Regions from separate parts of the Roseovarius carneus genome, predicted to be linked through region 1. Evidence: riboswitches for the same ligand, from Rfam matches in the RefSeq annotation. Region 1 holds a riboswitch; the other holds the start of a gene.
The links. A riboswitch is a leader RNA that binds a small molecule or an ion and turns the genes downstream of it on or off. The one in region 1 is predicted to bind cobalamin.
Positions count from the first base shown of each region.

Region 1 (15,858 bases):
AAGGGCGCGTGAAGGAGCTTGAGGGCATCCTTGGCCTTGCCGAGGTGATTGATCCGTCCAAGCTTTCGGGCTCGATCAAGTTTGGTGCCAAGGTGACGCTTGTCGATGAGGATACGGATGAGGAAAAGACCTGGCAGATCGTGGGCGAGCATGAAGCCAATATCGAAAAGGGTCTTTTGAACATCAAATCGCCCATTGCGCGCGCCCTGATCGGCAAGGATGAGGGTGACAGTGTCGAGGTGCGCACGCCGGGGGGTGATCGCGGCTACGAAGTGCTGAAGATCTCCTATAGCTGAGGGAGAGATGGCAATGCGCCTTCTCCAAGGCACCACCGCAAAACGACCGCAGCTACCGCCCGAGGCGCGGCCAAAACAGGCGTCTGCCCCATCCCTTGGGATCTACGACACATCCGCGCGGGGCCCGATCTCGGGTGTTGAGATGGCGGCGTTGATCCTCTCGGGTCTCTGGCTGGTGCTGGTGTCGGCGTTTTTTCTCTTTCTGGCGCCGCCCATGCCGGGCGGCGGTGCTTTGGGTTTCTTGCTCACCATGTTGGTCATATTCTTGCCCGTCGCGATGATCTGGGTCGCCGCGATGGCCGCCCGGTCGGCGCGGGTGATGCGCGAGGAAAGCCAGCGCCTTCAGACTGCGATTGATGCAATCCGGCAGGCCTACGTCGCACAGAGCCAGCGTGTGGCCCCATCGGCGGATGAGCCTTCCGTCGCACGCAAACTCGATGAGATCGCTGCCGCCCAACGCAAGACCGAAACGACGCTCGCCACGTTCTCCTCCTCGCGGCAGCCTGAGCCTGTGCGCCTTGCCCCGCCGCCGCCCGCCCCGGATGAGGACAGTCAAGTCGTTCTGGCCCTTGGCACCCCGGCCGAGGCGCTGAGCGCGCCATTGTCGCGTGCCGATTTCATTCGTGCGTTGAATTTCCCCGAGACCGCCGATGACAAGGCCGGGTTCGATGCGCTGCGCAAGGCACTGAAAGACCGCCCTACCGCCCTTTTGGTGCAGGCCGCGCAGGACGTGCTGACCCTACTCAGCCAAGATGGGATTTACATGGATGATCTGCGCCCTGACATGGCCCGCCCCGAGGTCTGGCGCAGCTTTGCGGGCGGTGCGCGAGGCCGGGCGATTGCGGCGCTTGGCGGTATTCGCGACCGCTCGTCTCTTGCGCTGACGGCGGCGCGGATGAAGCAGGACCCGATCTTCCGGGATGCAGGTCACCATTTCCTGCGCCGCTTTGACCGCATGTTCAGCGATTTTGCCGAGACCGCCTCAGATCAGGATATCTCGGCCCTGTCCGACACCCGCACCGCGCGGGCCTTCATGCTTTTAGGCCGGGTTGCGGGTACATTTGATTAAAGCGGTGTGAGGGCTAAGATTAGGCCTCCACCCCCGCTGCGTCCACCACTGCGTGCATCAAAACATCGGTGCCCGCCGTCGCCCATTCCTTGGATATTTCCTCGGCCTCATTATGGCTGAGACCGCCCACGCAGGGGCACATCACCATCGCCGTGGGGGCCACGCGGCTGATCCAGCAGGCGTCATGCCCGGCACCGGAAATCACGTCGCGGTGTGAGTAGCCCAGCCGCACGGCTGCGTCACGGATGGCGGTCACGCAGCCTTCGTCGAAGGTCACCGGGTCAAACCCACCAACCTCCTCGAACGTGACCTCCAGCCCCATGCCGCTGCAAATCTCAACGGTCGTGGCCTTCATCCGTGCCACCATATCCTCGATCACCGCCAAATTGGGCGAGCGGAAATCGACGGTGAAGACCGCCTTGCCGGGGATCACATTGCGCGAGTTGGGAAAGACCTCGATATGGCCCACAGCGCCCACCGCGTCGGGCGCATGGCTCAGCGCGATCTCGTCCACACATTCCAGCACACGTGCCATGGCGAGGCCCGCATTGCGGCGCATCGGCATCGGGGTGGAGCCGGTATGCGCGTCCGTGCCGGTGATCGTCACTTGGGTCCAGACCAGCCCCTGACCGTGGGTCACGACGCCGATATCAACCCCTTCGGTCTCAAGGATCGGGCCCTGCTCGATGTGCAGCTCAAAGAACGCGTGGATTTTCCGCGCGCCGGTAGGCTCCGTGCCCTTCCAGCCGATGCGCTCAAGCTCTGCGCCGAAGGTTTTGCCATCCGCATCCGTGCGCGCATGGGCCCAGCCCTCGTCATGCAGCCCGGCAAAAACGCCCGAGGCGAGCATGGCGGGGGCAAACCGCGTGCCTTCTTCATTGGTCCAATTGGTCACGACGATGGGATGGCGCGTCTTGATCCCCAGATCATTCAGCGTGCGGATGATCTCAAGCCCTGCCAGCACGCCCAGCACCCCGTCATATTTGCCGCCCGTGGGCTGCGTGTCGAGATGGCTGCCCACATAGACGGGCAGGGCGTCCGGGTCCGTCCCCTCGCGCCGGGCGAACATATTGCCCATCGTATCAAGGCCCATCGACAGGCCCGCCGTCTCGCACCAGCGCTGAAAAAGATGCCGCCCCTCGCCATCCTCATCGGTTAGCGCCTGCCGGTTGTTGCCCCCCGCGACACCGGGGCCGATCTGCGCCATTTCCATCAGACTGTCCCAAAGGCGGTCGCCATTGACCGTTAGATTCTGTCCTGGCGCTGCCATGGGGGGCTCCTTGCTGCCCTCCTTGCGAGAGCTTTCTTGTTGCGAATTTGGTCAACGATTGCCTGCCTGCGAGGGGCTGTCAAGCTGTGGTCTGAGAGCTTTAACTCTTCATTAATCCAAACTTTAATTCGATCTGGCGTGGTGGGCTTGGCATGGAGTAATTTGAGTGTGGGTGGCGGGCTGCTCAGGTCTTAGGATCGGCCTGTCAGGAGGTGTCGATGTCTTTTGTTTCTGGGTTTGGCCGGGTCAGACCGGGTCTAGCGCTTTCGCGTGCGAAAGCCGCCGATAAAGACGGGCAGCATCCGCCTTACCTTCCGCGTCGCGCCAAGGACGGCGCGGGGGATGATGCGCCCGGAGAGGATTTTATCGCCGAGCAGCTTCGTAAACCGGAGCTTGAGTCTGCTCCAAACCGGGCCGAAGCGGAATTGTGGCGCTTTGGGATGCACGCGCAGCCTGAGGACGCGGATCATGCGCGCCACAAAGCAGATGCCGCACTTGCCAGAATGCGGACCGCGCAGATGGTGCGCGCGGTTGAGGAGGCTAGCCGGATTTCCGGCGTCACCCGCCCTGAACCGGGGCTGACGGGTGAAATCCTTGGACCCGAGGATGCGGGTGGCGATGACGCGCAGGTCATTGCGTCTGGGCAGGGTGCGGAGGGAAAGGATGTAGATCGGCAGGGTCTGCTGCGTCAAAAGCGATAGGATCGCTTAACGCTCCTGCTCATGGGCAAATCTCTGGCGCGCGATATCCTCATGCGCGTCGGCCCGGCGTTGATCGTTCAGCGCGGCCTCCACAAACCCCAGATGTGCCTCCACGGCGGCGCGGGCCGCGATAGGATCACGGGCCTGAAGCGCCGTGTTGATCGCGCGGTGCTGTTCCAGAAGGGCCGTGCGCGTGGTGCTTTGGCGAAACATTATCTGCCGGTTGTAAAACACCCCCTCGCGCAAAAGGTCGAACATCGAGCGCATCATATGCAGCATCACGACATTATGGCTCGCCTCCAGAATGGAGAGGTGAAATTCCGCGTCCAGACGCGCCTCCTCTGACGGGTTCGGGTGCAGATGGGTGCGTTCCATCTTGTCCATCAGGGTCTGGATCAGCATCAGATCGGTGTCCGAGCCGAGCCGGGCGGCCCGCTCAGCCGCCAACGCTTCCATATCCCGGCGAAAGGCGATGTAGTCGAACACCGCCTCGTCATGCTCGGCAAAAAGCCTGATCAAAGCCTCGGAAAAGGCCGAGCCTAAAACGTCGGCCACATAGATTCCGGCCCCTGCACGGCTGCTGAGAAGGCCCTTCGCCTGAAGCTCTGCCACCGCCTCACGCAGGCTGGGGCGCGACACGCCAAGGCGCTCGGCAAGCTCACGCTCTGCTGGAAGACGCTCTCTGGGACGCAGGATCCCGCGCAGGATCAGCTTTTCAATCTGGCGGGTGACAGCTGTGGACAGCTTTTCTGGGGTGACCTTTTGAAACGGCATGGGCGGCCTTTGTATGGAATTGGTCAAATTATATGACCACCCGCCAAGCGGAGCAAGCAGCGCTTACTTCCAAGCCGCGCCCTGATAGGGCAAAAACGCCTCGACCGCCGCCGTGGCGATCACAATCGTCTCGCCCGTCTCGGGGTTGGTCACGTTCTGCCCACCCAAAACGGCATGCACTTCGGCCCGCCCGCGTGGGAGCCTTTTCGCCAGCGCGGCACAATCCAGTGCGGCGGGGTCCTGCACGCCGACCGTCACGGTCACGCGCATGGTCTCCAGGGGAATCGCAGTGCTTTGGAAAATTGGCAGGGTGGAGTGGCGGATCGCATCCTCAATCGCGCGCTCGGCGGCCTTCTGATAATCCATCCCATGCAGGTCATTGCCCATGCCCATCTCGATGATAAAACGCTGGTCGCTCATGTGGGCTCCATCTCGAAGCTGACGGATATGGCGGCGTTGGCGATCACCGTGGGGGCGCCATCCGGGCGGGGGATGTCGAGCCCTCCATGCGTCGCGCTCACGCTGATCCAGCCATAGGGGAACACGGATTTCAGCGCCTCGCAATCCACCTCCTGCGGTGCCTGCACGGCGATCTCCACATCGATCAGCATCGCCTCCTTAGGCTTGCCAAAAAGCTCGGCCATGTTGATCGAATTGTGCCACAGCGCGTCTTGCAAGGCGCGCCGTGCGGCCTCGGTATAGTCCTGACGGCGCAGGGACGTGCCCATGCCGAACTCAGTCAGAACGCGGTGCTTGGCCATCCTGAGCGCCTCCTAGAATTCTACGCCAATCTGCGCCTTGATGCCTGCGCGGAACGGGTGCTTGACCAGCTCCATCTCGGTCACGAGGTCGGCGATTTCAATCAGCTCTTCCTTGGCGTTGCGCCCGGTCATCACGACATGGGTCATATGCGGCTTCTCTTCGGCCAGAAATTGCACCACCTCACCGATATCCAGATAATCATAGCGCAGCGCGATGTTGATCTCATCCAGCAGGACCATCTTGTTGGTCTCGTCGCGGATCAGCTCCTTGGCCTTTTCCCATGCGGCTTGGGCCATTTCGATATCGCGGTCGCGGTCTTGGGTCTCCCAGGTGAAGCCCTCGCCCATGGTGTGAAACGCGCAAGTGTCCGAGAATTTCGCGAGGATCATGTCGCGCTCGCCCGTGCTCATCCCGCCTTTGATGAACTGCACCACAGCGCATTTCATATCATGCGCGATGCAGCGGAAGATCATCCCGAACGCGGCTGAGGATTTGCCTTTGCCTTTGCCCGTATGCACGATGATCAGGCCTTTTTCGTCGGTCTTGGTGGCCATGATCTTGTCGCGGGCGGCCTTCTTCTTGGCCATTTTCATCGCGTGGCGGTCTGTGTCTTCGGTCATGGGGCGCTCCTCTGGGCGGGGTTGCTTTGGGCGCGACAGTGAGAGAGGGCGGCGCGGTGTGCAAGCTATTTCCCAAGGCGATCCATGCGAATTGCTTTGGCTTTGGTAACCGGTTGTTAACCACTTCGCTGGCAGGGTTCAGGGATGCGATTGCTCTTGCTTCCCCTAGCCGTCCTGCTTGCGGCCTGCGACACGCCCGGTCCCGATTTCCGGGGGGTGGAGCCTGTGCGGATCAGCGTGGGCCAAAGCGTTTTTGATGTGCGCGTCGATGGCCTTCGGGCAGAGGCGATCCGGCTCAACGCCGAATGGGCGCCGAGGCTTGAGGCTGTGGCATCGCGCGGCGTGATGGCGATTGAAGAGGTGAGCGGGTGCCAGGTGCGGGACCTTGACGGTGATCCGGCGCAGATGACAGCGCGGCTCAATTGCGGCGGCCGCAAAGCGCCCTTGCCGCGCGGGACGGAGTATTCCTGCGATGTGTTCGCGGTATCGGGTGGTCTGGCCGAGCTGAGCTGTGAGCCGCTTTAAACTCCGCGTGCCGCCTCGATACGCGCGCGGGCCGAGTTGGATCGCGGGGTCCAGAGGCCACGGTCGATTGCTTCGTGAAGCCGCTCGGCAATCTCGCGCAGCGCGGGCGCGTTGTGATCTGCGATGAAATCGCGCGTGTCGTCATCCTCAAGAAATGCCGCTTCAACCAGATCAAAGTGATGCCCGCGCACAGCCCCCGTGGTGGCCGCAAACGCAAAGAGATAATCCACCGTCGCCGCAATCTCGAACGCGCCCTTATAGCCGTGCCGCTTGATGCCTTCGATCCATTTGGGGTTCACCACGCGCGACCGTACGACGCGTCCGATCTCATCTTCCAGCGTGCGAATGACAGGCCGCTCGGGGCGCGAATGATCGTTGTGATAAATCACCCGGTCTTGCCCCTGAAGCGTGCTCACAGCGGCGGCGGCTCCGCCCTCGAACTGGTAATAATCGTCCGAATCTAGAATATCATGCTCGCGGTTGTCTTGGTTCTGCACGATGGCCTCGGTCTGGCTCAGCCGCGCCTCAAACCCTGCGCGATCCACTTCTCCTTCTGAGCCTGCGCCATAAGCATAGCTGCCCCAAGTGAGGTAAGCCTCGGCCAGATCGGCCTTGCTGGCCCAGAGCCGCTCGTCGATCATTGCCTGAAGGCCCGCGCCGTACGCCCCGGGCTTGGAGCCATAGACGCGCGCACCCGTCTCGCCCGCGCGCGCACGGGCGGCGGCGGGGTTGAGATCCTCGGGCTCGTCCAGCGCTTGCACCGCGCGCGCCGCACTGTCGACAAGGGCGATAAGCTGCGGGAAGGCGTCGCGGAAAAAGCCGGAGATGCGCAGGGTGACATCCACGCGGGGGCGGCCCAGAATGCCTTGCGGTAACACCTCGAACCCGGTGACGCGCCTGTTCGCGCTGTCCCATTTCGGCTTGCACCCCATCAGGGCAAGCGCTTGGGCAATATCCTCGCCGCCGGTGCGCATATTGGCGGTGCCCCAAGCTGTCAAAAGCATGGTGCGGGGCCAGTCGCCATGGGTTTGCAGGTGTTTCTCAATGAGCAGGTTGGCCGATTTCCACCCCAACGCCCAAGCGGTTGGGGTGGGCACGGCGCGGCTGTCCACGGAATAGAAGTTGCGGCCCGTGGGCAGCGTATCGAGACGCCCGCGGGTGGGGGCGCCGGAGGGCGCCGGGGCGACGAACTGCCCCCTGAGGGCGGTGAGAAGGCCCAGCCCTTCAAGCGCGCCGCAGGAGGCCAGAATGGGCCGCAAGCTGCTCTCCAGAAATTCCATAACCACGCGGCTCTTTGGCCCTTGGGCGCGTGCATCGCCGTCAACCAGCGCGCAGGCCAGAAGCTCCAGCCGCTCCACCGTGTCGCCCGCACTGCGCCAGCCATCACCGCTGAGCGCCGCCAGAACTTCGGGCCGCGCGCCGTCCCAAGGGGCGGCCATATCACAATCGAGAGGGTCAAAGGCCAGCCCCAGATCATCCGCCAACGCCCGGATCAGAGAGGCATCCCCGCCAGTCCCATCGCCGCGCGGCACGCGTAGCAAAGCCACCAGCAGATCGCGCGCCTGCACCCCCTCGGGGGATTGGCCGAAGATATGCAACCCGTCGCGGATCTGCGCTTCTTTCAGATCGCACAGATAGGCATCCAGTTGCGCCAGATCGCCATCCTCATCCGTGCCGGACATGCCCACGTCCTTGTCCAGCCCGGTGGCCTGCGACAGGCTCAGGATCTCGCGTCTGAGATGTTCGATCCGGCGCGGGTCCACGCCTGCGGCCTCGTAATACTCATCCACCAGCGCCTCCAGATCGCGCAGGGGCCCGTATGTTTCGGCGCGGGTCAGGGGCGGGGTCAGGTGGTCGATGATCACCGCCTGTGCGCGCCGCTTGGCCTGCGTGCCCTCGCCGGGATCGTTCACGATGAACGGATAGAGATGCGGTAGGGGGCCAAGCACCGCCTCGGGCCAGCAGGTCTCGCTCAGCGCAAGTGCCTTGCCGGGCAGCCATTCGAGATTGCCGTGCTTGCCCATATGGACCACCGCGTCGGTTTTGAACACGCGGCGCAGCCAGATGTAAAAGGCCAGATAATTATGTGGTGGGACGAGATCGGGGGAATGGTAGGTGTCGGTCGGATCAATATTATAGCCGCGTGCAGGCTGCACGCCCACAAGCGCGTTGCCAAAGAGAAAAATGGAGAGTTTGAAGCCCGTGCCCGCCTCATAGAACGGATCGTTCTCGGGCGCCCCCCAGCGGTCTGTCATCTGGTCGCGCAGGGCCAGCGGCAGGGCCTTGAACCCCTCCAGATAGGTCTCCAGCGGCAGGACCTGACCGCCTTCCCGCGTGGCGCGGTCGGTGAGCCAGTTGGTCGGCCCGGCCATGATCTGCTGCATCAGTGCTGCGCCATCTTCGGGCAGATCGCGGGTGTGATACCCCGCCTCGGCCAAAAGGCGCAGCACATGCACGGTGGCGGCAGGCGTGTCGAGACCGACACCATTGGCCAGCCGCCCGTCCTTGTTAGGATAGTTGGCCAGCACGAGGGCGACCTTGCGCGCGTTCTCCTTCTTGGTGCGCAGCCGGGCCCAGTGTTTGGCGAGATCGGCCACGAAATCCACCCGGCCCCCATTGGCGCGGTAGGTGGCGATTGGGCATTCAGTCGCGTCGTCGAAAAACGCCTCACCCTTGAAGCTGATCGCGCGGCTGAGGATGCGTCCATCAACCTCCGGTAGGGCCACGTTCATCGCGATGTCGCGCGCGCTGAGCCCGGTGAGGCCCTCCGCCCATGCCTCCTCGGACGAGGCTGCGAGGACGACCTGAAAGATTGGCGCGGTCTGTGCGGCCTCCATCGTCAAAGGATTCTGCACGCTTGTGTCGCCCGCATGCGGCGATCCTACGGCAAAGCTGGTGCAGTTGAGAATGACCGACGGAGGGGCTGCTGCGAAAAGCTGCTCCAGAGCGCCCACGGATACGGGGTCCTTGAGCGAGGCCACGAAGATGGGCAGTGGGTTCAGCCCCCGGCGCAGCAGGGATTTTGTGAGGCGATTGATGGGGTGAAGCCCTGCGCCCTGCACCAATGCCCGGTAGAAAATGATCGGCACGATGGGCGCGCCATCTGTCCATGCGGCCTTGGCCGCGCCCAGATCAGCCAGCCCGCTGCCAGGCCAATAGACCCCGGCGCGCAACAGGGGCCGGGCGGGGTCGGGGCGCGCGGCCCCGCTCAGCATGGCCTGTCCGTAGGTCAGGAAATTGGCCGCGTTCTCCGGCCCGCCCTCCACCAGATAGGACCAGAGCGCGTCGTAATCGGCGTCGCTGATGGTTGAGAGGCTGCGCAATTCCGGGTCGGGTTTGTCATCGCCGGGCAGAAGGGCCAGCGGCACGCCGGCCTCATGCAGGCGTGCCGCATATTGCTCGGCCCCATATTTCCAGTAGCCGGTGCCCCCCAGCACGCGGGCGATCACGAGGCGGGATTTGGCCGCGCAATTGTCGAGATGCAGGTCGACCGACATGGGATGCGCGAGATGGGTAAGGTTGGCCAGCCGCAAGCCGGGGGGCGTCTCCATCTCGGCGCGGGCGGCGCTGAGCGCGCTCAGCTCGGTATCGGCGGCGGAGATGAAGATGATATCGGCGGGTGTCTGGCCCAGATCGACCGGCTCTTTTCCATCGTCGATGGAGCCGGGGGTGGCGGCGAGCAGGTGCATGGGGTTTGGGGCCTTTCGGATGGGGTGGGTTGTGCGTGCGGTCGAGCGCGGCGTAAGCCAGCGTCGTCAGACGAGAGGTTTTTCCATGAAATAGCTGGTGTCATTGGGGCGGTAATCGCCGAAGCGGCCACATTCGGTAAAGCCGTGGCGGGCGTAGAGGCGGACCGCCTCGGGCAGACGCAGGGCCGTCTCAAGCTTGAGCACGGGCAGCTTCAGCGTGCGGGCGTGATCCTCCAGCGCACGCAGAAGGGCCGCACCCACGCCCTTGCCGCGCGCGGCGTTGGCGGTGAACATGGATTTCACCTCGCCGTAGCTTTCTTTGTCGACAACCGCGCCAGTGCCCAGCACGGTATCGCCCTCCCGCGCGATGAAGAAATGCACGTCCGGTGTGCAAAGCGCCTCGAACCCGAGGAAGTAGTTTTCCTCGGGCTCAAAAAGGGTGGTCATCAATGTATGGCTTTGCTCCAACAGCGCCTTGGGGCCGGGATCGAGCGGGTATCCAGGCTCAACAATCAGCATCAGGCAGCGAGGGCGGCTGTGATCGCCGCGCGGTCAAGCCCGGTTTGGCCGATGACCACAAGGCGGGTCTGACGCGGGGCCGTGCCGAAGGGCTGATCGAAATAGGTGTCCACACGGGGGCCTACCGCCTGAAGCGTCAGGCGCATCGGCTTGCCCGTGACGGCGGCGAAGCCCTTGAGGCGCAAAATGTCGTGTTTGCGGATCACATCGGCCACTTGGGCGGAAAAGGCGGCGGGGTCGCTGATCTCGTCGCGTAGGACGATGAAGCTTTCAAACGCGTCGTGGCCGTGCTCATGCTCGTGTGCATGGTGATGGTCGTGGTGGTGCTCATCATCATGCGCGTGATGATCGTCATGGTGGTCATCATCATGATCGTCGTCATCGTGGTGATGGTGATGCACCTCGCCGCGCGCCTCCAGATCGGCCTCGGCCCCGATGCCTTGCCCCAACAGAACATCGACGGGCAGCGCGCCCATCGTGGATTTCACAACCTGTACGCCCTTCCGGCTTTCACCGCGCAGGCGGGCGACCAGCGCGTCTGCCTCGCCCTCCTCCAGCAGATCGGATTTGTTCACCACGATCATATCGGCGCAAGCGACCTGATCCTCGAAAAGCTCCGATAGAGGTGTCTCATGGTCGAGGTTCTCGTCCATCTTGCGCTGGGCGTCCACGGCGGCGACGTTGTGGGCGAAACGGCCCTCGGTCACGGCCTTGCCATCCACCACGGTGACCACGCCATCAACCGTGACGCGGGTGGAAATCTCGGGCCAGTTGAAGGCCCGGACCAGCGGTTGGGGCAGGGCGAGGCCGGAGGTCTCGATCACGATATGATCGGGCACGTTCTCGCGGTTCAGTAGCTTTTCGAGCGTGGGGATGAAATCATCGGCCACGGTGCAGCAGATGCAGCCATTGCTCAGCTCCATGATATCCTCCTCGGTGCAGGTCGCGTCGCCGCAGCCCTTGAGGATATCGCCATCCACGCCCAGATCGCCGAATTCGTTGATGATGAGCGCGATGCGCCGCCCGTCCGCGTTTTTCAGCATGTGGCGGATCAGGGTGGTTTTACCGGCACCGAGAAAGCCTGTGACAACGGTGGCGGGGATTTTTATGGGCATGGTCAGGCCTCCTGAGATGGGTTGCGTGGGAAGCGCCGCTGAGCTAGCCCCAAAGGGTAAAGGGAGGCGGGCGTGATGGATGTGATGACTGTCTGTTCGACATGCGAGGGAGCCGAGGGGCCTGCGTTTGCCGACGCGTTGCGCGCCGCTCTGGCTGAGGCGGGGCTGGGGGTGCAGGTCCGCGACTGGCCGTGCATGAACGCCTGCGCGCGGCCCGTGAGCCTTGCCTTTCGCGCGCCGCAGAAGGCCACGTATCTCTTTGGGGATGTGACGCTTGAGGATGCGGGCGACGTGGTTGCCTTCGCCAAGCTATATGCCGCGAGCCCGGATGGCTGGATCGACGATGCGCGCGCCATAGGGCGGTTGCGCCATTGTCTCATCGGGCGGGTGCCTGCCTGAAGGCTCATTCTATCGTCACCGTTGTCGTTGCCTCAACGGGTGTGCCGTTCACCGCCAGCGCGCCATGGGTGTTGCCATTGAGCGTGACGCGGATTTCATGCGTGCCTTTGGGCAGCGCATCGAGATGGACATATTCACTATAGGCGCGGGGCTGTTTCACACCGTTGACATAGATATGCGCATGGCCCTCGCCCGGCACATGGTCGCCGTTCACACCGGTGGGCGAGAAGGTGAAATTTTGCGTCATGATGTGCAGGTTCCGGCTTTGCGCGCCATCGGGCAGGATGTGTAACATAAGCGTCGGCACGGGTGCCTCCGCCTCAATCATCGCGCCGTGGCCTGCGTGACCCGAATGATCGCCGTCGCCATGATCATGCGCCATGTGATCATGGGCGGCGCTGCCATGGTCGTGCCCCTCAAGCTGCGTGCCCGAGGTGGCGGCGGTGAGAAACCCGAGGCCCGCGCCGAAAAAGAGGCCGATGACGAGAAAAATGAGCGTTTTGGGCATTGATCCGGTATCTCCTTAAGGGTGCCCCGGCGCGCGGGCGTGATGTCATGCGCCGGGGGATTGGGTCAGGCGTCTTGCGTTTCGCGCTGCCAGAAATAGGCTGCAAAAAGGCCGAGCGTGGCCCATGCTGCCATGCTGACACCAAGTGCGCGCACAGAAAAGAGCGATGCGACCTCGGGTGGCAGCGGCCCGGTAAAGACCGCAGGCTCGGGCGCACCGATAAGATGCGGCGCTATGATCACTGCCGCCCCGGCGGCCATGAGCAGCGCACTGCGCCCAAAGGCGATAAGCGCAAGCCCCACGCCCGTGGCTGTCGCCGTGCTCCACCACCAGATTTGACGCGCGGCAAGATCTGCCGAGGCCATGCCCGGCACTTCGGGCGGCAATGAGAACGCCGGCGCAAGGTGGATCGTGGCGAAGCCGGCGATGCCCCAGACAATTCCCTGATGCGCGGAAATGGCGACGCCTTGGGCGCTCGCGATGCTCATGAACGCCACCAAAATCAGGCCATAGCCCACGTAAATCAGCGCTGAAAAGAGCACCGAAAGCCCGTCACGCATGGCGTCAAAGCCTGGGATGTCCGGCCGCGAGGGTGCGCCCTCGGCCATGTTGTAGATAAGGTCACCGCCCTCATAAAGCTCCGCATGAAGCAGAACAGGCTGCACGAATATGAGCTGCAACAGGGCGGCAATCAGCCCTGCACAGAACCCAGCGAAAAGCCCGCTGGTCAATATTTTGGCAAACATACCTTAGTGGCAGGGGAAGCCGGTGGCGTGGCGCACATCATGTGCGGCGTCATGCAAGGCCGAGGCTTGCACGTGGCCCGCCACGAAGATGATGCCAAGGCCGATCGCCAGCGCCATAACTGCGGGCAGAACGGCGGATTTTGCTGTGGTTTTCGCGGTGTTTTGAACAAGTGTCGTCATGGTGTCGTCTCCTATGCGCCTCTACCCCGAGGCGGGTTGATCCTGCAAAGGCTGGTCTCCTGGCTTACGGGTCGAGGCCTGACTGCCGCCTTCCCAGGACGTATCCCAGTGGCATGTGGCAGGGGCTCTCCGCTTACAGTCGCGGGGGCGGCTGACGAATTGATGCCCGAGAGGGGTCCACCGACACGCCATTCCCAATTGATCCCCGGGCTCTTCTACGCCCTTGGGGGAACCTTTGCCCGTATGGTATGAACGTCCCCTCGCAATGCGTCAAGGTTGATTGCAATGGGCCGGTGCAGCCAAGATACGGGCGCTCTGCCGTGTCTGCGCGCGTCTCTGGCCGATATCTTGTGGATAACTCACCCCATGCATCCATATCCAGTGGTTTGGCGTTGACTCGCGCCGCGCGCCCTCGGCAAACTGCACACCACTCCGAGAATCAATGGCGAGGCGGGCCTTTTGCGATTTTCCAAGCTCAGACTCACAGGCTTCAAAAGCTTTGTGGATCCGACCGACCTCATCATCGGGGACGGGCGAACGGGCGTGGTTGGCCCCAATGGCTGCGGGAAATCTAACCTTCTAGAGGCACTACGCTGGGTGATGGGCGAGAATCGCCCGACGGCCATGCGCGGCGGCGGTATGGAGGATGTGATCTTTGCCGGTGCCGCAAGCCGTGGCGCGCGCAACTTTGCCGAGGTGACAATCCATATCGACAATGCCGACCGCCTCGCACCCGCAGGGTTCAATGACAGCGATACGCTTGAGATCACCCGCCGCATCACCCGCGATGTGGGCAGCGCGTATCAGGTCAACGGCAAGGACGTGCGGGCGCGCGATGTGCAGATGCTCTTTGCCGACGCCTCCACGGGCGCGCATTCGCCCGCTTTGGTCCGGCAGGGGCAGATCGCCGAGTTGATCAACGCCAAGCCCAAGGCGCGGCGGCGCATTTTGGAGGAGGCGGCGGGTATCTCGGGCCTCTATCAACGCCGCCATGAGGCGGAGTTGAAGCTGCGTGGAGCCGAAGGCAATCTCACCCGCGTGGATGATGTGATTGAGCAATTGGCCGCACAGCTGGGACAGCTTGCTCGGCAGGCACGGCAGGCCGCGCGCTACCGCGCCATCGGGGAGGAGTTGCGGCAAGCCGAGGGGCTTTTGCTCTATCGCCGCTGGAAAGAGGCGGATGCGGCCTTGGCCGAAGCCCGCGATGCCCTGCGAGAGCGTACCACCGCCGCCGCCCGCGCCGAGGCCGCCGCGCGCGAGGCAGCCAAAGCCCGCGCCGCCGCCGATGAGGCCCTGCCTAAGCTGCGCGAAGAGGCCGCTATTGCTGGCGCGGTTTTGCAACGCCTTTCGGTGCAGCGCGATACGCTCAACACCCAAGAAGAGGCGGCCCTTGCCCGTATCACCACGCTTGAGGCCCGCATCGGGCAACTGGCCAAGGATATTGAGCGCGAGGGCGAGTTGAACCGCGACGCGGGCGAGACGATTGCCCGGCTGGAATGGGAGCAGCGCGAACTGATCAAGGCCGCCGACGGCCATGAGGGCAAGCTGGAGGCCGCCGCCGCCGAGGCGCGCGATGCGTCGGATATCCTCAGCCAGCGCGAGGCGGATCTGTCATCACTGACCGAGGATGTGGCCCGTCTCGCGGCGCGCCACCAATCGGCACAACGGCTCGTCTCCGACAGCCGCAGCATGCTTCAGCGCTCCGAGGCGGAGGCCGAAAAGGCCCGTTCTGCCGTGGCGGCATCAAACGCGGCATTGCAAACGGCGGCTCAAGATTTCGCAACCGCCGGGTCTGCGGAGAAAGACGCGCACGCGGCGGCGGAGGCGGCGGAAGCCGCCCTCATCGCCGCGGATGAGGCGCGCAACGACGCGCAAGCCCGCGAGGCCACAGCGCGCGGGGAGCGGAGCGAGGCCGAGGGCGAGGTCAACGCCCTCTCGGCCGAGGTGTCGGCCTTGGCGCGCTTGGTGGAGCGTGACACCGCCGAGGGCGGGCAGATCCTCGACCGGCTTCAGGTGCAGCAGGGCTATGAAAAGGCGCTTGGGGCCGCGCTCGCCGACGATCTGCGCGCGCCCGAAGTGGGCCCTGACGGCCCCTCTGGCTGGGCCGTTCTGCCCGCTTACAGCCATGTGGAGGCGTTGCCCGAGGGGGCTGTGCCGCTTACGCAAAACGTCTCGGTGCCGGATGTGCTCACCCGCCGGATGAGCCAGATCGGCCTGGTGGACAGCGAAGACGGCCCGCGCCTTCAGGCGGCGCTTAAACCCGGTCAGCGGCTGGTGTCGCTTGAGGGGGATCTTTGGCGTTGGGACGGATACCGCGCGTGGGCCGAGGATGCGCCATCCGCAGCCGCGCTACGGCTTCAACAGCTTAATCGCCTGGAAGAGCTGAAACAATTGCTCGAACATGCCAGCGCCCGCGCCGATGGTGCGCGCCGTGCGCATGAGATGTTGACCCAAACCCTGCGCGATCTGAGCGAGGCGGATAAAGCCGCCCGCGAGGCGCGCCGGGACGCTGATCGCGCTGTTAATGACGCCGCCCGCGCGCTCAGCCGGGCAGAGGCGGAGCGCAACCTTGCGGCCTCAAAACTGGAATCGCTGAGCCTCGCCGTGACACGTCACGAGGATGAGGCGCTGTCCGCACGCGGGCAGTTGAGCGAGGCGGAGGCCGGGCTGCAAGGCCTTGGTGAT
Region 1 is NZ_JAHSPD010000001.1:285,345-301,202, reverse strand. It holds gene greA (transcription elongation factor GreA) at 1-296, shown strand, start outside; gene KUD11_RS01570 (hypothetical protein) at 310-1,365, shown strand; gene KUD11_RS01565 (Zn-dependent hydrolase) at 1,385-2,635, opposite strand; gene KUD11_RS01560 (hypothetical protein) at 2,854-3,336, shown strand; gene KUD11_RS01555 (FCD domain-containing protein) at 3,343-4,110, opposite strand; gene KUD11_RS01550 (Lin0512 family protein) at 4,174-4,530, opposite strand; gene KUD11_RS01545 (Lin0512 family protein) at 4,527-4,871, opposite strand; gene cobO (cob(I)yrinic acid a,c-diamide adenosyltransferase) at 4,884-5,492, opposite strand; gene KUD11_RS01535 (hypothetical protein) at 5,637-6,017, shown strand; gene cobN (cobaltochelatase subunit CobN) at 6,014-9,706, opposite strand; gene KUD11_RS01525 (GNAT family N-acetyltransferase) at 9,773-10,225, opposite strand; gene cobW (cobalamin biosynthesis protein CobW) at 10,225-11,340, opposite strand; gene KUD11_RS01515 (DUF1636 family protein) at 11,416-11,739, shown strand; gene KUD11_RS01510 (hypothetical protein) at 11,744-12,247, opposite strand; gene KUD11_RS01505 (CbtA family protein) at 12,313-12,993, opposite strand; gene KUD11_RS01500 (CbtB domain-containing protein) at 12,997-13,173, opposite strand; cobalamin riboswitch at 13,206-13,425, opposite strand; gene KUD11_RS01495 (chromosome segregation SMC family protein) at 13,633-15,858, shown strand, end outside.

Region 2 (15,858 bases), 1.3 Mb from region 1:
TTCCAACGCGGCCCAACACGCGGCCTTGGCCTCGACATATTCTGGCGGGCCCCAGTCGCGCAGTAGCTCCTGAAATCCGTCAAAGGCCGCGCGGTTGAGCGGCTTGTCCTCACCCAGCCGCCCGATCACAGGGTTTTCCGGATGGAAGCCCGCGCATGGCACCCAGCCTTCGGGAATGGGCGTATTGGCCGAATGTGTGCGCGCCGCGCGTAGCAGTTTCGGCAGCACATGGGTGTGCGGCCCTTCGGGGGAGGTGCCATCGGTATCCGGCCCGCCAATGGGCTGGAAGACCTCGACGCGGCCCAGCTTTGTGAGGGCAACGCGGTGGGGATGCGCCTTGAGGATCGCGCCCATCGCGGGGTTTGCGGGGTCCATCAGCGATGCGCCTTCCGCCGCGCGCAGCACGTCGATCAGCGCGGCATCGTCGGTGCGGATGCAAAAATCCACCTGCGGCTGGGCCAGCCCCATATCAAAGAGGATCGCGCCACGGTCTTCGGGGCGCAGGGCGGCGGCGTCTGGGCCAAGCTCGGTCAGAACGCTGCGGCGCGACATGGCCGCCTCGGCCTCGGGGAGGCAAAGGGCGACACCCTGAGACCAGCGATGCGCCTTGGGGCTGAGGGTCTCATATGCCACGGGGCGCACGTTCTTGAGCGTATCGAGACGCAGACCGCCTCGGGTGCTGACTTGGCTGAGCGGTGTGTCGGGTGACTGGGGCGTTCCGGACATGATGGGCAGGCGGGGGGCCTCATCACGGACATGGTGAAACTCGGCGATGGCACCGAATGAGCCCATGTTCCACCCCGCTTCGGGATGTGCCATTGCGTCATGCAGGATCTGTTCAAGATTGGTCATGGTGAAGGTCTCCCTTTGGTCTGTGTGTCTTGTATCCAGCGCGCGCCACCGACCTTTGTCGCGTGGTAAACGGCGGCACCGATCGCCTCGCCAAGGGCGGTGTGCAGCCCGGTATAGGCACCTGCGCCGTGGGGGGCCGCGATGGCGATGCAATCCGTGCCGGTGCCGGTTGCTATCCCTGTGGGCAAGGCGACGCCCAATTCAATGATCGCGGCGGTACGGGCCTGTGCGGCGATGCTCATCGCTTCGATCATAGCGGCTTGGGTCAGGCCCGTTTGCACGGCCACAGCGATGTTGATCGTGCCCCAATCGGTGGTGGCCTTGTCGCGGCGCGTGCCGACCCGCTCTGCATTACCGAGGCCGACAGTGGCCACGGAGTGGGCCTCTGCACCCTCAACGCGTGCGCGGTGCTGATGCACATGCCGCACATCGCGCGAGGTCAGGAAACACACCGCATCCGCCGCGCCGCGCGCCCGCAATTGCCGCTCCAGCCATGGGTGGACATCCATATCGAGGGTAAGGTCCGCATTGCGCACCTCGCGCCAGAGAATGTGGCGGGCGGTAACGAAGCCCGGCGCGTTGATCGCCCAGCTGAGGACCTGCATTGGCGCGCCCAGATCAAAGGCCAGCCATGGGTGATCCTCGATAAGGCGGGACTGCGCAGGCGCGTTCATGGCAGCACCGCGAGGGGTTGAAAAATCAGGCCTTGGTCGGTGCGTTGCACATGGGCCGTGATACCGAAAACATCGCGGATAAGGGCGGGGGTCAGCACCTCCTCAGGCGGTCCATCGGCGCGCAGGCTGCCTGCGCCAATCACGATCAGGCGGGTGCAGTGGCGCGCGGCGAGGCCCAGATCATGCAGCGACACGATCACGGATTGGCCCCCTGCCGCCAGCCCTGCAAAAATCTGCATCGTCGCGATCTGGTGGGCAGGGTCGAGCCCAGCAATGGGTTCATCCGCCATAAGAAGGGGCGTTTCCTGCGCCAGTGCACGGGCGATGAGGGCACGGGCCTGCTCTCCGCCCGACAGGCGCGTGGCGGTGCGCGCGCGCATCTCGGTGAGATCCATCTGCGCTATGGCCGCATCCACGGCGCGATGGTCAGCGTCGGTCATGCGCGCGCCGCCCGCCAGATGCGGGGTGCGGCCCAATGCCACCAACGTCTCCACCGTCACGGGCCACGCAATCTCGCGCGCTTGTGGCATCCACGCCGCCGCCCGGCCCCGCGCCGGCGCATCGAGTTTGGCGAGTGAGCTTGACCCGCTGCTCGGGATCAGGCCGAGGGCAGAGCGCATCAACGTAGTCTTGCCCGCGCCATTGGGTCCGATGATGCCAACCAGCTCGCCGGGCCCCACGCTCAGGCTCACGTCCTGCAAAATGCTCCGGCCGCGCAAAACAACACCGAAATCCTGAAGCGCCAGGCGCGTCATAAGCCCTCCCGCCTTGTGCGGTAGATCAGGTGCAAAAAGAGAGGCGCGCCGACAAGGGCCGTGACCACACCCAGCTTCAGATCGCGCGCGGGCAAGATCAGCCGCACGGCCAGATCGGCGGTCAGAAGCATCGCCGCCCCACCCAGCGCCGAGGCCCAGAGCAATTGGCCGGGGCGCGCACCCACATAGCGGCGCAAAAGATGCGGCACGACCAGCCCGACAAAGCCAATCGCCCCCGCCACAGCCACCCCGGCCCCCACCACGGCGGCGGTGCCAAAGATCACCATGAGGCGCAGGCGAGTGAGGTTTATCCCCATCGCCGCCGCCGCATCCTCGCCCAGCGTCAGCGCATCAAGCGCGCGCGGCAGACGTATCAGAAGAAGCGAGCCCGCAGCAATAAGCGGCAAGGCAATCCAGACATGGGTCATCGACCGATCGCTGAGTGAGCCCATCATCCAAAAGACGATCTCATTCGCGGCGAAAGGGTTGGGCGACAGGTTCAGGACCAGAGATGTGAGCGCCCCCGCGAGCGCCGAAATCGCGATCCCAGCGAGGATCAAAGTCAGCGAGCCGCCGCGCGGCCCGGCAAGCGCAAGGACCAGCCCCACGCCGAATAACGCGCCTGCAAGCGCCGCAATCGGCAGGCCAAACGCAAAGCTCGCGGCCAACCCCGTCTGAATCGCGAGCACCGCCCCAAGGGCCGCAGAGCCGGAGACCCCGATCAGACCGGGATCAGCCAGCGGATTTCGCAGATAGCCCTGCATCGCGGCCCCCGCCATGCCGAGGCTCGCCCCGATCAACACGGCCAGAATGGCGCGGGGCAGGCGGATCTCGCGCATCACGAGAGAGAGCGGGCCTGCGTCGCCCCAGATCAACGCGCGCAGCGCCGTACCGGGCGTGATCCCCGCCGGGCCGACCACCAATGCCGTGATGAAGAGGAGCGCGACCAGCGCGGAGAGGATTGCAAAAAGCCGCATCACGGGCCTCCCGCGTCTATCTGACCGCGCAGGGCGGTGATCTCGGCGATGGCGCGCAGCACATGGGGCGTGCCGCAGACCCAATCATGGTCAGTGAGCGGCGCCTGCGCACGCCCTTGGCGCAGCGCGTGGATCGCCGGATGGTCCATGATCGCCTCTGCCCGCGAGGTATTGCCGTAGCGCTGTCCCGTGATCAGGGCGTCGGGCTCCGAGAGGGCCAGAAGCTCCAGCGGCAGGATGCCACCCGCGCCATATCCCAGCTCGGTCGCGATATTGGCAAAGCCCGCTGCGTGCAGGATCTGACCCGCGAGTGTGTTGTCGCCGGATGTGTAGCCATTGGCAAAATAAAGTGCCGCGCGCGGGCGCTGGGCGGGGGCCGTCCTGAGCGCCGTAAGTTGCGCGTCGAAATCGGCGACCAGTGCCTCCGCGCGTGCTTCTTGACCAAGGGCTGCGCCCATCTCGATGATCCGCGTCCGCACATCTTCCATGTTGCGCGCGATATCAAAGCGAATGACGGGCGTGCCCAAACGCTCCAGCATGTCGGCGGTGGCGCGCGTGGTGTAACGCCCGACGATCACCAGATCGGGCTGGAGCAGGTAAACCTGCTCGGCCAGCCCATGATTGACGGGGTAGGCGCGGGCCTCCTCAGCCATGGCGGAGCTGCGCGGATCGCGCGCGAGATAGCTTACCGAAATGAGCTGACCCGGTGCGGCGACCAACATGGCAAGCTGATCTGTGCAGAGGTTCATCGACACCACGCGTTTTGGTTCGGCTGTGGCTGTCTCAGCTTTGGCCGGTGTCGTCCCCATCAACCCGACGAGGGCGACACTTGCGAGGGCCAGCCCCGAGATCGCGCGTGCGCGTGGGGTCCAGCCCATATCAAAACGCCTTTGACAAACCGATGAAGGCGGTGCGGCCTTGGCTGGCATATCCGAAAAGCTCCTCGTAATCCTCGTCAAGCAGGTTCTTGACGCTGCCCGTAAGCTGCACAGTGTCGGTCAGCGCGTGGGAGAACCCGATATCCACGACGGTATAGTCGCTGAGTTTTACGCGCGCGCCGGGCACAAACGGCCCCCGGAAATCGAGGTCGAAATTCCCCGCGACATGGCGCACCTGCATATCTAGGCGGGTGCGGTCATTGGGCAGCGCATAGCCCACCTGCAAGGCCAACTCATGTTCGGGGCGGCGCACTTCGACAGCCCCGTTTGGCTCTGTGGCGTCAAGCCATGTGTAGGACAGGTTGGCATCGATTTGCGCGGTCACCTGTAGGCTGGCAGCCAGCTCGATCCCCTTGCGGTCGCTTTTGCCGGCCCGGTTGATCGGGGTCGAGATGCCAGTGGCCGGGTTGCGGAACGAGGCGATCTCGTTGGTCAATTCGTCCGAGAAATAACTCAGGTCCACGACACCGCGACCGCCGAGGAATTCCTGCTCAATCCCGATATCCCAGCCCCTGCTCTGCTCAGGCTCAAGATTGGGATTGCCGGTAAAATTGGCGAAAAATCCGAATTGCTCCACCAAGGTTGGGTTTTGTACCCCTGTCCCGAAGGATGCATGCAGGCGGGTCGTTTGATTTGGGAACCTGTAGGAGAGGCCAACCGCATAGGTGGTGAAATCCTTGAACTTGTCGTTGTCGTCATGGCGGACGCTGGCCTGAAGATCGAGGCCACTTGCCAACTCACCCTGATATTCCAGCACAAAGGCGCTCTGGACCCGGTCACGTTTGACCAATTGACCCGCGCCAGAGACGATCGCAGGGTCGTTTTCCTTGTAATCTTCACGCTCGTGTTCCGCGGCAAAGGTCAGCCTGTGATTGGCAGCATCGAGGGTTGCGGCATCCAGCGCCAGCGTGCCGCGATAGGCGATCTTGGAGCGGTTGCCGGTGTTGTCGGTATTCTTTGCTCCGGTGCTGCCTGTGCCTTGGCGGTCAATATGGGCAAAGCTGTATTCCAGCCGGTTGGTCAGGCGTCCACCCATCGTCTCCAGCTCTGCATAGACCGAGCCAAAGGTTTCCTGCACCTGAATACTGGCCGGTGTGTCCGTGACCAAAGTTGCGCGGCTTGGAGCAGCAAACAGATCCGAATCCGTGTCCGAATTGCGCCTGACATAGCGCAGCGTGCCGCCCAGTGTCAGCGTATCGGTCACGAAATAGCGGCCCTTGAGGTTGTAGGTCTCGTTCCAGTCGCCATCACGCTCGCCGCCCGGCGTGCCGGAGATGTCAAAGCCGCCGGTGGCGCGCATCGCAGTGGAGAAGCTCAGCTCGCCGCGGGGGCCTTGATTAAAGACGTTGAGCCCAAGACCGGACGAGCCATCCGAGCCAAGTTCGGTGCTGATCCGGCCGGAGAATCCGGGCCGGTTGGGGCGTTTCGTGGTGATCGAGATGACCCCGCCGATGGCTTGCGAGCCATAGATCGACGATTGCGGGCCGCGCAGCACCTCGATCCGCCCGATATCCGCAGCCAGAAGGCCACCAAAGTCAAACTCGCCGAAATTGGTGGAGGCGACCTCGACCCCATCAATCAGCACCAGGGTGTGATTGCCCTCATGCCCGCGCATCCGCACCTGGGTCAGTCCACCCACACCGCCGGTGCGCGACACCGACACACCGGGCAGGGCGCGCAGCAGATCGGCTGCGTGTTTGACGTCCCGCCGCTCGATGTCTTCGGCGGTCAGAACGGTGGCGGACCTGCCGAGCGACGACGCGGCAACCGGCGAAAGCCCGCCCGAGACGACAATCTCGCCCAGATCAAAAGGCTCCTGAGCCTGCGCGGCTCCGGAAATGGCTGTGGTGGCGGCAAGGCTTGCCGCAAATGATATGTAACGCATGTTCGTCCCTCGGACACGGCGCCAGATTCGGCGCCGATTGACTTGAATGTCATGTGAAGGACGGATGCCCCCCGCAGACGGTGAAGCCACCACGGCGGAAGACGCTCCGCAGCCCGGAACGCCCCTCGCGTCCGAACAGGGTGATCACCTCGGCAGGTCTCCTGACTTGCGGGTCAATGCTGGGCCGGGCCTTCCCGCTATGTGAAACACAGCAGTGGCATATTCCGGCTTCGCTCGCCGCCTACAGTTGCGGGGGCAGTCGTGGAGTTGGCGCCTTTTGGCTACACCGCACCACGTTCCCTATTATCCAAACGGCGAACCGCCCGGACCGAAGTGCCTCTTGCTTACGCGCGAGCATTGATTCGCGAAAGGGGTAATCGTTCTGGTGCGGGCGGGGTGTATTATGCCGCCTTGGGGCGCAGCAGGCTGGACCCGTAAAGAACTGCAAAGCCCAGAAACGCGCCGATCCAGAGGGCGGCAGAGAGGGTGTAGAGCGGCATCGCGCTGTGCTCCCAGATGCCCGCGCAGAGCCGGGCCAGCACGGCGGCAACAAGGGCGGCAAAGATGGCGAGCGTGGCCCGTATCATCACAGCAAGCGTCATGAGGGCAAATCCGCCCGCCATCCAGATATGCTGCGCACTGCCAAGGGCCAGAAGATCAGGTCTGAGGATGGCCAACCCTTTGGCCAGCGCGCCGAGCCGCGTCAGTAGATCCACCGCCCGGTGAGCATCAATATCTACATAACCACGACCAAAGCGGCCCAAAGCGGGCCAAAAAGGAGAAACGGACGAAACCCATAGGATAAAGGATGGGAACGCTGCTTGGGGAGAGGTGCGTGAAAGATGACATGGCGCTTGCCTCTTTGAGGTGCGGTATGCGGATCTGACCCCCATTACGTGGCAAGTTTCTCCATGCGGGTCAAGCTTTTGCGCGGGAGGAGACCCGCCCAAGCGGTGATCGCTGCCGAGGCCTACCCAAGGTTTGATTCGTGTGCGGCGATCAGGGGCGCGCGGTTTGATAATGCGCGATATTTTTCCAAAGCACCCTGCTCACGAAATTTTTGTAAAGCTCAGATATGTGCTCGCGCCGAGGTGCTTGGGCGTTTTGATCTGTGGTCATATCGACGGCTGAACGAGTGGTTTTGACGCCAGTCAGGGCGTCATTTATAACATTTATAACAGTGGTTTATGAGACTTATAGAGATTGATCCATGTCTGCCTGAGAGTAACCTGATCTGGCGCTGGCGCGTCTGGCTTTGCGCCATTTCAAACACCGGATCGCAGCTTGTGCGCGAAAAGAAGCGCTTGTCTGCCAGCATAAACCAATGGAAACTGCACGAGATCGTGGTTCTGCCCCGCATTGAAGGTCCGGCTGTAAGGTCTGGGCTCCTAAATGCGCCGGTGCAGGGCTGATGATCCAAAACTGCTTGCAGACCAAATCATACGAGCGGCGACTGCTATTAATTCCTTGGGAGGAAACATGAAAGATACACTTAACCGCAGAAAATTCCTGCGCGGCTCGGCTGTTGCCGGCGCTGCCGCACTTGCGACACCTGCAATCGCACAAGACTCCGGCACGACATTGAAGATGCAAGCGGCCTGGGGCGGCGGCATCTTCCTTGAGAACGCACAGTCCTTCGCGGCGCGCGTTAATGAAATGTCCGGCGGCTCGCTGACCATCGAAGTTCTGTCGGTGGATGCGGTTGTCAAAACCAGCCAGATGCAAGATGCGGTTCACCGCGGCGTTCTGGACGCGGCACACTACGTGTCCGCCTACTGGTACGGCAAATCCAAAACAGCGTCGCTTTTCGGCACTGGCCCTTGCTTTGGTTGGTCGAGCCAGGAAATGCTGGGCTGGATTCATGCAGGCGGCGGTCAGGAGCTCTTTGATGAGCTGATGGGCGAGCTTCAGCTGAATATCGTGTCCTTCTTCAACTCGCCAATGCCTGCTCAGCCCATGGGCTGGTTCCAGGAAGAGATCAAGGACGCGTCCCAGATGGACGGCCTGAAGTATCGCACCGTTGGCCTTGCAGCAGACGTTCTGTTGGAAATGGGCATGTCGGTTGTGCAGCTTCCCGGCGGCGAAATTCAGCCGGCAATGAAATCGGGCCTGATCGACGCGGCGGAGTTCAACAACCCCACGTCTGACCGTGATTTCGGCATGCAGGACGTCTCCAAGCATTACCATCTGGCGTCATACCACCAGAGCCAGGAGTGCTTTGAGGTCACGTTCAACAAAGACAAGTTCAACGCGCTGTCACCTGAGCATCAGGCGATCATCCGTAACGCGTCGATGGCTGAAAACTCCGGCTTCTATTGGGGCAACACCAAGCGTTATTCGGACGACCTGATCAAGCTTCAGGAAGTTGATGGCGTGAATGTTTACCGCACACCAACTTCGGTGATGGAAGCACAGCTTGCCGCGTGGGACATTGTCGCAGACCGTATCGCAGGCGAAGACCCCTTCTTCGCCAAGGTGATGGAATCGCAGAAGAAATACGCCAAAGAAGTGATGGGGTATCTTAACCTCAACCAGCCCGACTACAAGCTGGCATACGATCACTACTTCGGCTGATCACAGCTTTTAAAGCATGATGTCCGGGCCTCTTTGAGGGGCTCGGACATTTGCCGCTATAGGGGGGCGCAGAGACAGCCCGCTGATCTGTTAGGGGAGCAACAGACATATGAGATTTGTTCATGCCATAGAAGGGCTGAGCCTCTGGACGGGCCGCGCCTTTGGGTGGTGCATCCTGATCCTGACGCTGTCGGTGTCCTATGAGGTTTTTGTCCGCTACGTGCTGAATGCGCCAACGGTTTGGGCCTTTGACATGATGGTGCAGATGTACGGTGCCTTGTTCTTGATGTGCGGTGCCTATGCGTTGGCGCAAGACACGCATGTGCGCGCCGATGTGGTCTACCGGCTTTTCCCGGTCAAGGTGCAGGCAGGTCTCGATTTCGTCCTCTACTTCCTGTTTTTCTTTCCAGGTATCATGGCGCTTGTCTGGTATGGCTGGGAAATCGCCTCCGATAGCTGGCGCTGGAAAGAGGTGAGCTTCAACAGCCCTGCCAGCATTCAGGTCTATTTCTTCAAAACTCTGATCCCGCTTTCGGGATGTTTGCTTGCAATTCAGGGGTTTGCTGAGCTTGTGCGCTGCGTGATGGCGATGCGCTCGGGCAAATGGCCCGAACGTCTGGTCGATGTGAAAGAGACCGAGGACCTTTTGACCGAGGCGGATCTGGAAACCATATCCGCATTCGCCCAAGGCAAGAAATAAACCGCCCCGCGCTTCAAGAAAGATAAAAAGATGACAAATCCCGAAGTCGCCCTGATGATGCTTGGGCTGTTTATCCTGCTGGTTTTACTAGGATTTCCGATTGCCTTCACCCTGCTCGCGATGGGCGTGGCCTTTGGCTATTACGCCTATCACCAGGGGCATCCAATCGAGACGTTCAGCGATATTTTCGACAACAATATCTTCTATCTGCTAAACCAGAACACATACTCGGTGATGGAAAATCCGACCCTCGTCGCGATCCCGCTCTTTCTTTTCATGGGCTATGTGGTTGAGCGCGCGAACATCGTCGACAAGCTCTTCTTCTCGCTCTATCAGGCGGCCCGCAATCTGCCGGGCAGCCTTGCGATTGCGGCGTTGCTGACCTGTGCGGTCTTCTCCACCGCCTCGGGGATCGTGGGCGCGGTTGTGACGTTGATGGGGCTTCTGGCCTTTCCGGCCATGGCCAATGCCAATTACAACAAGAGCTTCGCCTCGGGCGTCATCTGCGCGGGCGGCACGCTTGGTATTCTCATTCCACCGTCGATCATGCTGATCGTGTATTCAGCCATCGGAGATCTATCACCACTCAGGCTTTATGCGGCGGCGGTCTTTCCGGGGCTGTTGCTTGCCGGACTCTACATTGTCTACGTGATCCTGCGGGTCTGGTGGCAACCGTCGTTGGCGCCCAAGCCCACAAACGAGGACGTGCCACCCCCGCGTGAGATTTACCTCAACCTGCTGATAAGCTTCGTGCCGCTCACGATCCTTATTGCGTTGGTGCTTGGCTCAATTCTCGGCGGTCTTGCGACCCCGGCTGAGGCGGCGGCGATGGGCGCGCTTGGCGGGATGATCCTCGCCGTGCTCTATCGCTCGATGACATGGACGAAGCTCAAGGAAAGCGTGTTCCTGACAGCGAAAGCGACCGCCATGGTCTGCTGGCTCTTTGTGGGCTCGTGGACCTTTGCGTCGGTCTTTTCCTACCTTGGCGGACATGATGTGATCGCCGATTGGGTGGGCGCGATGGATCTTGAGCCGTGGCAGTTCCTCGTGCTGGCGCAGGTCATCATCTTCTTGCTCGGTTGGCCGCTGGAGTGGTCGGAGATCCTGATCATCTTCGTGCCGATCTTCCTGCCGCTCCTCGAAGTCTTTGGCGTAAACCCTTATTTCTTCGCGATGTTGGTGGCGCTAAACCTCCAGACCTCCTTCCTGACCCCGCCCATGGCCATGTCGGCCTATTATCTAAAGGGGGTGCTCAAGAACCAGATCGAGCTGATGGAGATTTTCCGCGGGATCATGCCCTACCTAGGCATCGTTATCTTTACGATGGTCTTGATGTATCAGTTCCCCGGCATCGCGCTGTGGTTCCCTGAATATCTGTTCGGCCCCTACATCCCGTGATCGCGGAGCCGCATAAACTCAGCGTGTCCGAGGCGAGCGCGTTTTTCGCCTCGGGCCGCTTATCGTCGGTGCAGCTTGTGACTGCCTGTCTGGCCGAGATTGAGCGGACCGATGGCACGATCAAGGCGTGGGCGTATCTCGATCCCGAAGGCGCTCTGGCGCAGGCGGCGGAGTGCGACCGTATCCGCCAAGCGGGTATGGCTATAGGCCCGCTGCATGGTATCCCCGTGGGCCTCAAGGACATCATCGACACGCGCGACATGCCCACGCAGCGCGGCACGCCGATCTTTGCGGGCCGCGAGACGGCACATGATGCGCGTCTTGTGGAGCTTTTGCGCGGGGCGGGTGCCGTGATCATGGGCAAGACGGTCACGACCGAGCTGGCCTTTGTGCACGCCAATGAGACGCGCAATCCGCATAACACTGATCACAGCCCCGGCGGCTCGTCCAGCGGTTCTGCCGCTGCGGTGGCGGCGTATCATGTGCCGCTGGCCATCGGCACGCAGACCAACGGCTCGGTCATTCGCCCAGCGTCTTTTTGCGGCACGTTCGGGTTCAAGCCGACGCGCGGTGTCATCTCGCGGACGGGGTTGTTGCAGACGTCGATCTCGCTGGACCAGGTGGGCGTCTTTGCCCGCACGCTGGGTGATGCGGCCCTGCTCACGGATGTGATCGGCGGCTATGACGGGCATGACACGCTCAGCTTTGCGCGCCCACGTCCCGCAATGGCCGCAGGGGCCGCGGCGGACGCGCCCGTGTCGCCCGATCTGGCATGGTTCGACATTCCCTTTAACGACCGCCTGACAGCGGATGCGCGCGAAGGGCTGGAGGCTGTTGTGGAAATCCTTGGGCCCCAAGTCACCCGCATGACGGCGGCGGATACGCTCTCAAACCTTGTGGCGGTGCAGGGGCGCATTCACGAATATGAGATTTGCCAGCATCAGGCTGAGGTGTTCGACGCCCACTGGGACCGGATCAGCGAGACGCTAAAGCCCGTCGTCGCGCGCGGGCGTCAAATCACCCAGACCGAATATGAAGACGCGCTGGCCGTGAAAGCCTCGGCTGAGGCGTTTTTCGCGAACTTCTTTGTCGATTATGATGCTATCATTGCCCCCTCGGCCACGGGCGAGGCGCCGGTATTCGGCACGGGCACAGGCGACCCGATCTTTTGCACCTTGTGGACGCTCGCGGGCCTGCCATGTGTAAGCTTGCCCTTGTTGGTGGGGGAGACGGGCCTGCCCATCGGCGTGCAACTCATCGGCCCCGCCGAGAAAGACGACCGCCTGCTGCGCACGGCAGCTTGGGTTCAGACACAGCTTGCCGAAGCGGCAGAGTAACAGAAAGGACAAAGCCATGTCTTACGGAATAAAACTGATCGTCGGCCTGATTGGCACGTTGATGCTATGCACGTTCATCGGAGGCTTGTCGCACAGCATCTCCACCGGGTTTGCCGGGTTTGATGGTGGTATGCCCTTTATGCTCATTGGCCTTATCGTCTGCGCTCTCGCGCTCTATGATTTCTGGGACGAATGCGTCCGCAAGAAATGAGCACCCCCCGCCTTTGGATCACCCGCCGCCTCTCTGACGCGACGCTGGAGCGTGCGGCGCGCGATTATGACGTGGTGATCAACCACGGCGACCTGCCCGGCACCGCCGCTGAACTGATCGCCGCCAGCGCCGATTTCGACGCGATCATCCCCTGCCATTCCGAGCATTTCAGCGCCGATGTCGTGGCGCAGTTCTCCGACCGCCTGAAGATTGTGGCCAACCATTCCGTGGGCGTGGATCATTGCGATCTGCCCAGCCTGAAGGCGCGTGGGATTGCTGTGACCAACACGCCCGATGTGCTCTCGGATGCCACGGCGGAGCTTGCCATGCTGTTGATGCTGGGGGCTGCCCGTCATGCGGTGGCGGGTGACCGGATCGTGCGGACGGGGCAGTGGGACAGCTGGTCTCCGGCCTTCATGGTGGGCAAGCAGGTCACGGGCGCGCGTCTCGGGATCATCGGCATGGGCCGGGTTGGCCGCGCCTTTGCCGCCAAGGCGCGCGGGTTCGATATGGAGATCCACTATTACAACCGCTCGGAGCTGTCTGCGGAGGATGCGAAAGGCGCGGTCTATCACGACAGTATCGAGAGCCTTCTGGGCGTTGCGGATTTCTTGTCGCTGCATTGCCCGGCCACGCCCGAGACCACCGGGTTGATGAATGCCGCCCGCTTTGCCATGTTGCCCCGAGGCGCGGTTGTGGTGAACACGGCGCGGGGCGCTTTGATTGACGAGGCGGCCCTTCTGAGCGCGCTTGAGAGTGGCCATCTGGCCGCCGCTGGTCTTGACTGTTTTCAGGTAGAGCCGGGCGGAAACCCCGCTTTTGCCGCACATGACACGATCTTCATGCTGCCCCATATTGGCAGTGCCACCCGCACGACCCGCGACGCCATGGGCTTTCGTGCGCTCGATAATCTTGATGCTTTTTTCGCCGGGAAGACCCCGGGCGATCTGCTGTAATTCTCTAAAAGGACTTCTAAGATGACAAAAGTTGCTTTCCTCGGCCTTGGTGTAATGGGCTATCCGATGGCCGGACATTTGCAGGCGGCGGGGCATGATGTCACCGTCTACAACCGCACAGCCGCCAAGGCGCAGAAATGGGCCAAGGAACATGGCGGCAAGAGCGCGGATACGCCTGCCGCCGCTGCTGCGGGCGCTGAGATCGTGCTGGCCTGCGTGGGCAATGACGATGATCTGCGCTCGGTCTGCCTTGGGGCGGACGGGGCTTTTGTGGGCATGGCGGCGGGTGCGTTGTTCGTGGATCATACGACCGTTTCGGCCAAGGTCACGCGCGAGCTTTATGCAGCGGCCAAGGACAAGGGGCTGAGCTTTGTCGACGCGCCCGTATCGGGCGGGCAGGCGGGGGCCGAGAACGGCCAGCTTTCCATCATGTGCGGCGGGGATGCGGGTGATTATGCACGCGCCGAGCCGGTGATGGATGTCTATGCCAAGCTGGTCAAACGCATCGGCGAAAGTGGCGCGGGGCAGCTTACCAAGATGGCCAATCAGATCGCCATTGCTGGGCTGGTTCAGGGCCTGTCGGAGGCGCTGCATTTCGCGACGAAAGCCGGGCTTGACGGGCGCGATGTGGTTGAGGTGATCAGCCAAGGTGCGGCTGGCAGCTGGCAGATGTCGAACCGCTATGAGACCATGCTGGACGATCATTTCGAGCACGGGTTTGCCGTCGATTGGATGCGCAAGGATCTGGGGATTTGCCTTGATACGGCGGATGAAAATGGCGCTAGCCTGCCAGTGACGGCGCTGGTTGATCAGTTCTACAAGGACGTGCAGAAAATGGGCGGCGGGCGTTGGGATACATCCGCGCTCTACAAGCGGCTTGGCAAGTTCTGATCGCTCAGGCCAAGTGATGGCGCAACATCTGCGCCACGGGCAGGCGCGCGCCGAGGCGTGCGCCTAGCAGAAACATGCCGCCGAATTTGCGCTGAAGGTAGAGCACATCCATCGGCACCTCTGGTGGTATGAACCCCATTTCAGCAAGCTTCGTGCCCTCCGCCTGCATCTGGCGGGGCATATCCGTGCATGCAAAATCAAAAGGTGCGTCGGCGCGCAGGGCGGCGAAGGCCAACCCCATCATGTGCAAGATCTGCGCGCGGTGCGCGGGCGCTGTCTCGGGCCCAATAAAGCGCAGCGCCTCGCCTGCGCGCTCCATGCCTTCCGAATCCGCATCCAACCCCGCGATCAGCAAATTGCGGTAGAGATCTGCGATCTCGGGCGCGATCTCACGGCTCGCGCCGAAATCCAGCAAGACGATGCGCGAGGTCTCGGCGTCATAACGGTAATTGGCGAAATTGGGGTCGGTCTGCATCAGGCCAAACTCGAAAAGCTCGGTCAGCAACAGGTCAATGAGATCGCCCATCAGGCGGTCGCGCGTGGCTTGATCCTCCTCAATGGCGGCCTCAATCGGCGCGCCGGGGATATAGGTCATGGCGAGGACGGTTTTCGTGGTCAGATCGGCGTGCAATTCAGGCAGGGCAAAGCGCGAATCGCCCTCCAGAAGCGCCCCAAAACGGGCCATATGCGCGCCTTCGCGCAAGTAATCCGTTTCCTCGTGAAGCTGCGCGCGCGCCTCCTCCAGATAGGGAGCCATCTCGAACCCGGCGGGCAAAAGCCCCGCCATCCGGATCAGTCCGCCCACATTGGCCACGTCGCTGTCGATACTACGCGCCACGCCCTCATATTGCACCTTGATCGCCAGATCGCGGCCATCACGGGTCTGGGCGCGGTGGACCTGCCCGATAGAGGCCGCCGCGATGGGACGCACATCGAAGCCCTTGAAGTGCCGTTGCCAGCCCTCGCCCCATGCGGCGTTCAGAACACGGCGCAGCTGAGCAGGCGGCATGAAATGCGCGTCATTGCGCAGGCGCGTCATGATCTGCGAAAGCTCCGGCGGCAGGAAATCCCCGCTCTCCATCGAGATCAGCTGCCCGACCTTCATCGCGGCCCCGCGCATCTGAGCCAACTTATCCGTCATGCGGGTGATGTTGCCGGGGGTCAGCAGCAGATCGCGCATATTGGGGCGGCGGCCCCGGCTCAGCTCCGCGACCGAGCCCATGGCCATGTTCCCAGCCACGCCAGCCGTCATGGAGCCGAGACGGCCAAGCCTTGCGAGGCGGCTGGCAGGCACGGTGATGGCGCGGGATTTGGGCGGCGTATGGCTCATGGGGTTTGAGATAGGCGGCGGCGCTCAGGGGTAAAGGGCGATCCGAGCGATGGCCACATCTGCCTCGAAAACGCGACCAATGGCTAGCACCCCGATCCGGCGCAGCCCGGCGGGATCAAAGACAGCCTCCGTCCGGTGGGCCGCGAAATGCACGAAGGGTATGCGGATCACCTGCCACTCGGGCGGGGCCAAAAATTCGGCGCGAAAGCTCTGCCAAGGCCGGGTCAGCCGGTCTGTGCGCAGACGCAAATCATAGGTCTCGCCATTGCCACAGGTCTCGATCTCTATCCCGGCGTAGGGGCTCGCATCCATGCTGGCCCCGTCCGCCAGATCAAACGCCATCTGCACAAACCCGCCATTGTTGTCGAGCGACACCTGCC
Region 2 is NZ_JAHSPD010000001.1:1,609,582-1,625,439, forward strand. It holds gene KUD11_RS08095 (DUF6925 family protein) at 1-852, opposite strand, end outside; gene KUD11_RS08100 (adenosylcobinamide amidohydrolase) at 849-1,526, opposite strand; gene KUD11_RS08105 (ABC transporter ATP-binding protein) at 1,523-2,281, opposite strand; gene KUD11_RS08110 (FecCD family ABC transporter permease) at 2,278-3,258, opposite strand; gene KUD11_RS08115 (ABC transporter substrate-binding protein) at 3,258-4,136, opposite strand; gene KUD11_RS08120 (TonB-dependent receptor plug domain-containing protein) at 4,138-6,081, opposite strand; cobalamin riboswitch at 6,216-6,429, opposite strand; gene KUD11_RS08125 (NnrS family protein) at 6,483-6,797, opposite strand; gene KUD11_RS08130 (TRAP transporter substrate-binding protein) at 7,561-8,655, shown strand; gene KUD11_RS08135 (TRAP transporter small permease subunit) at 8,765-9,355, shown strand; gene KUD11_RS08140 (TRAP transporter large permease) at 9,386-10,753, shown strand; gene KUD11_RS08145 (amidase) at 10,750-12,090, shown strand; gene KUD11_RS08150 (hypothetical protein) at 12,107-12,301, shown strand; gene KUD11_RS08155 (2-hydroxyacid dehydrogenase) at 12,298-13,257, shown strand; gene KUD11_RS08160 (NAD(P)-dependent oxidoreductase) at 13,279-14,148, shown strand; gene KUD11_RS08165 (ABC1 kinase family protein) at 14,153-15,478, opposite strand; gene KUD11_RS08170 (CIA30 family protein) at 15,503-15,858, opposite strand, start outside.
Region 2: linked by a shared signal. The riboswitch ahead of KUD11_RS08120 (TonB-dependent receptor plug domain-containing protein) and the one ahead of KUD11_RS01500 (CbtB domain-containing protein) in region 1 are both predicted to bind cobalamin.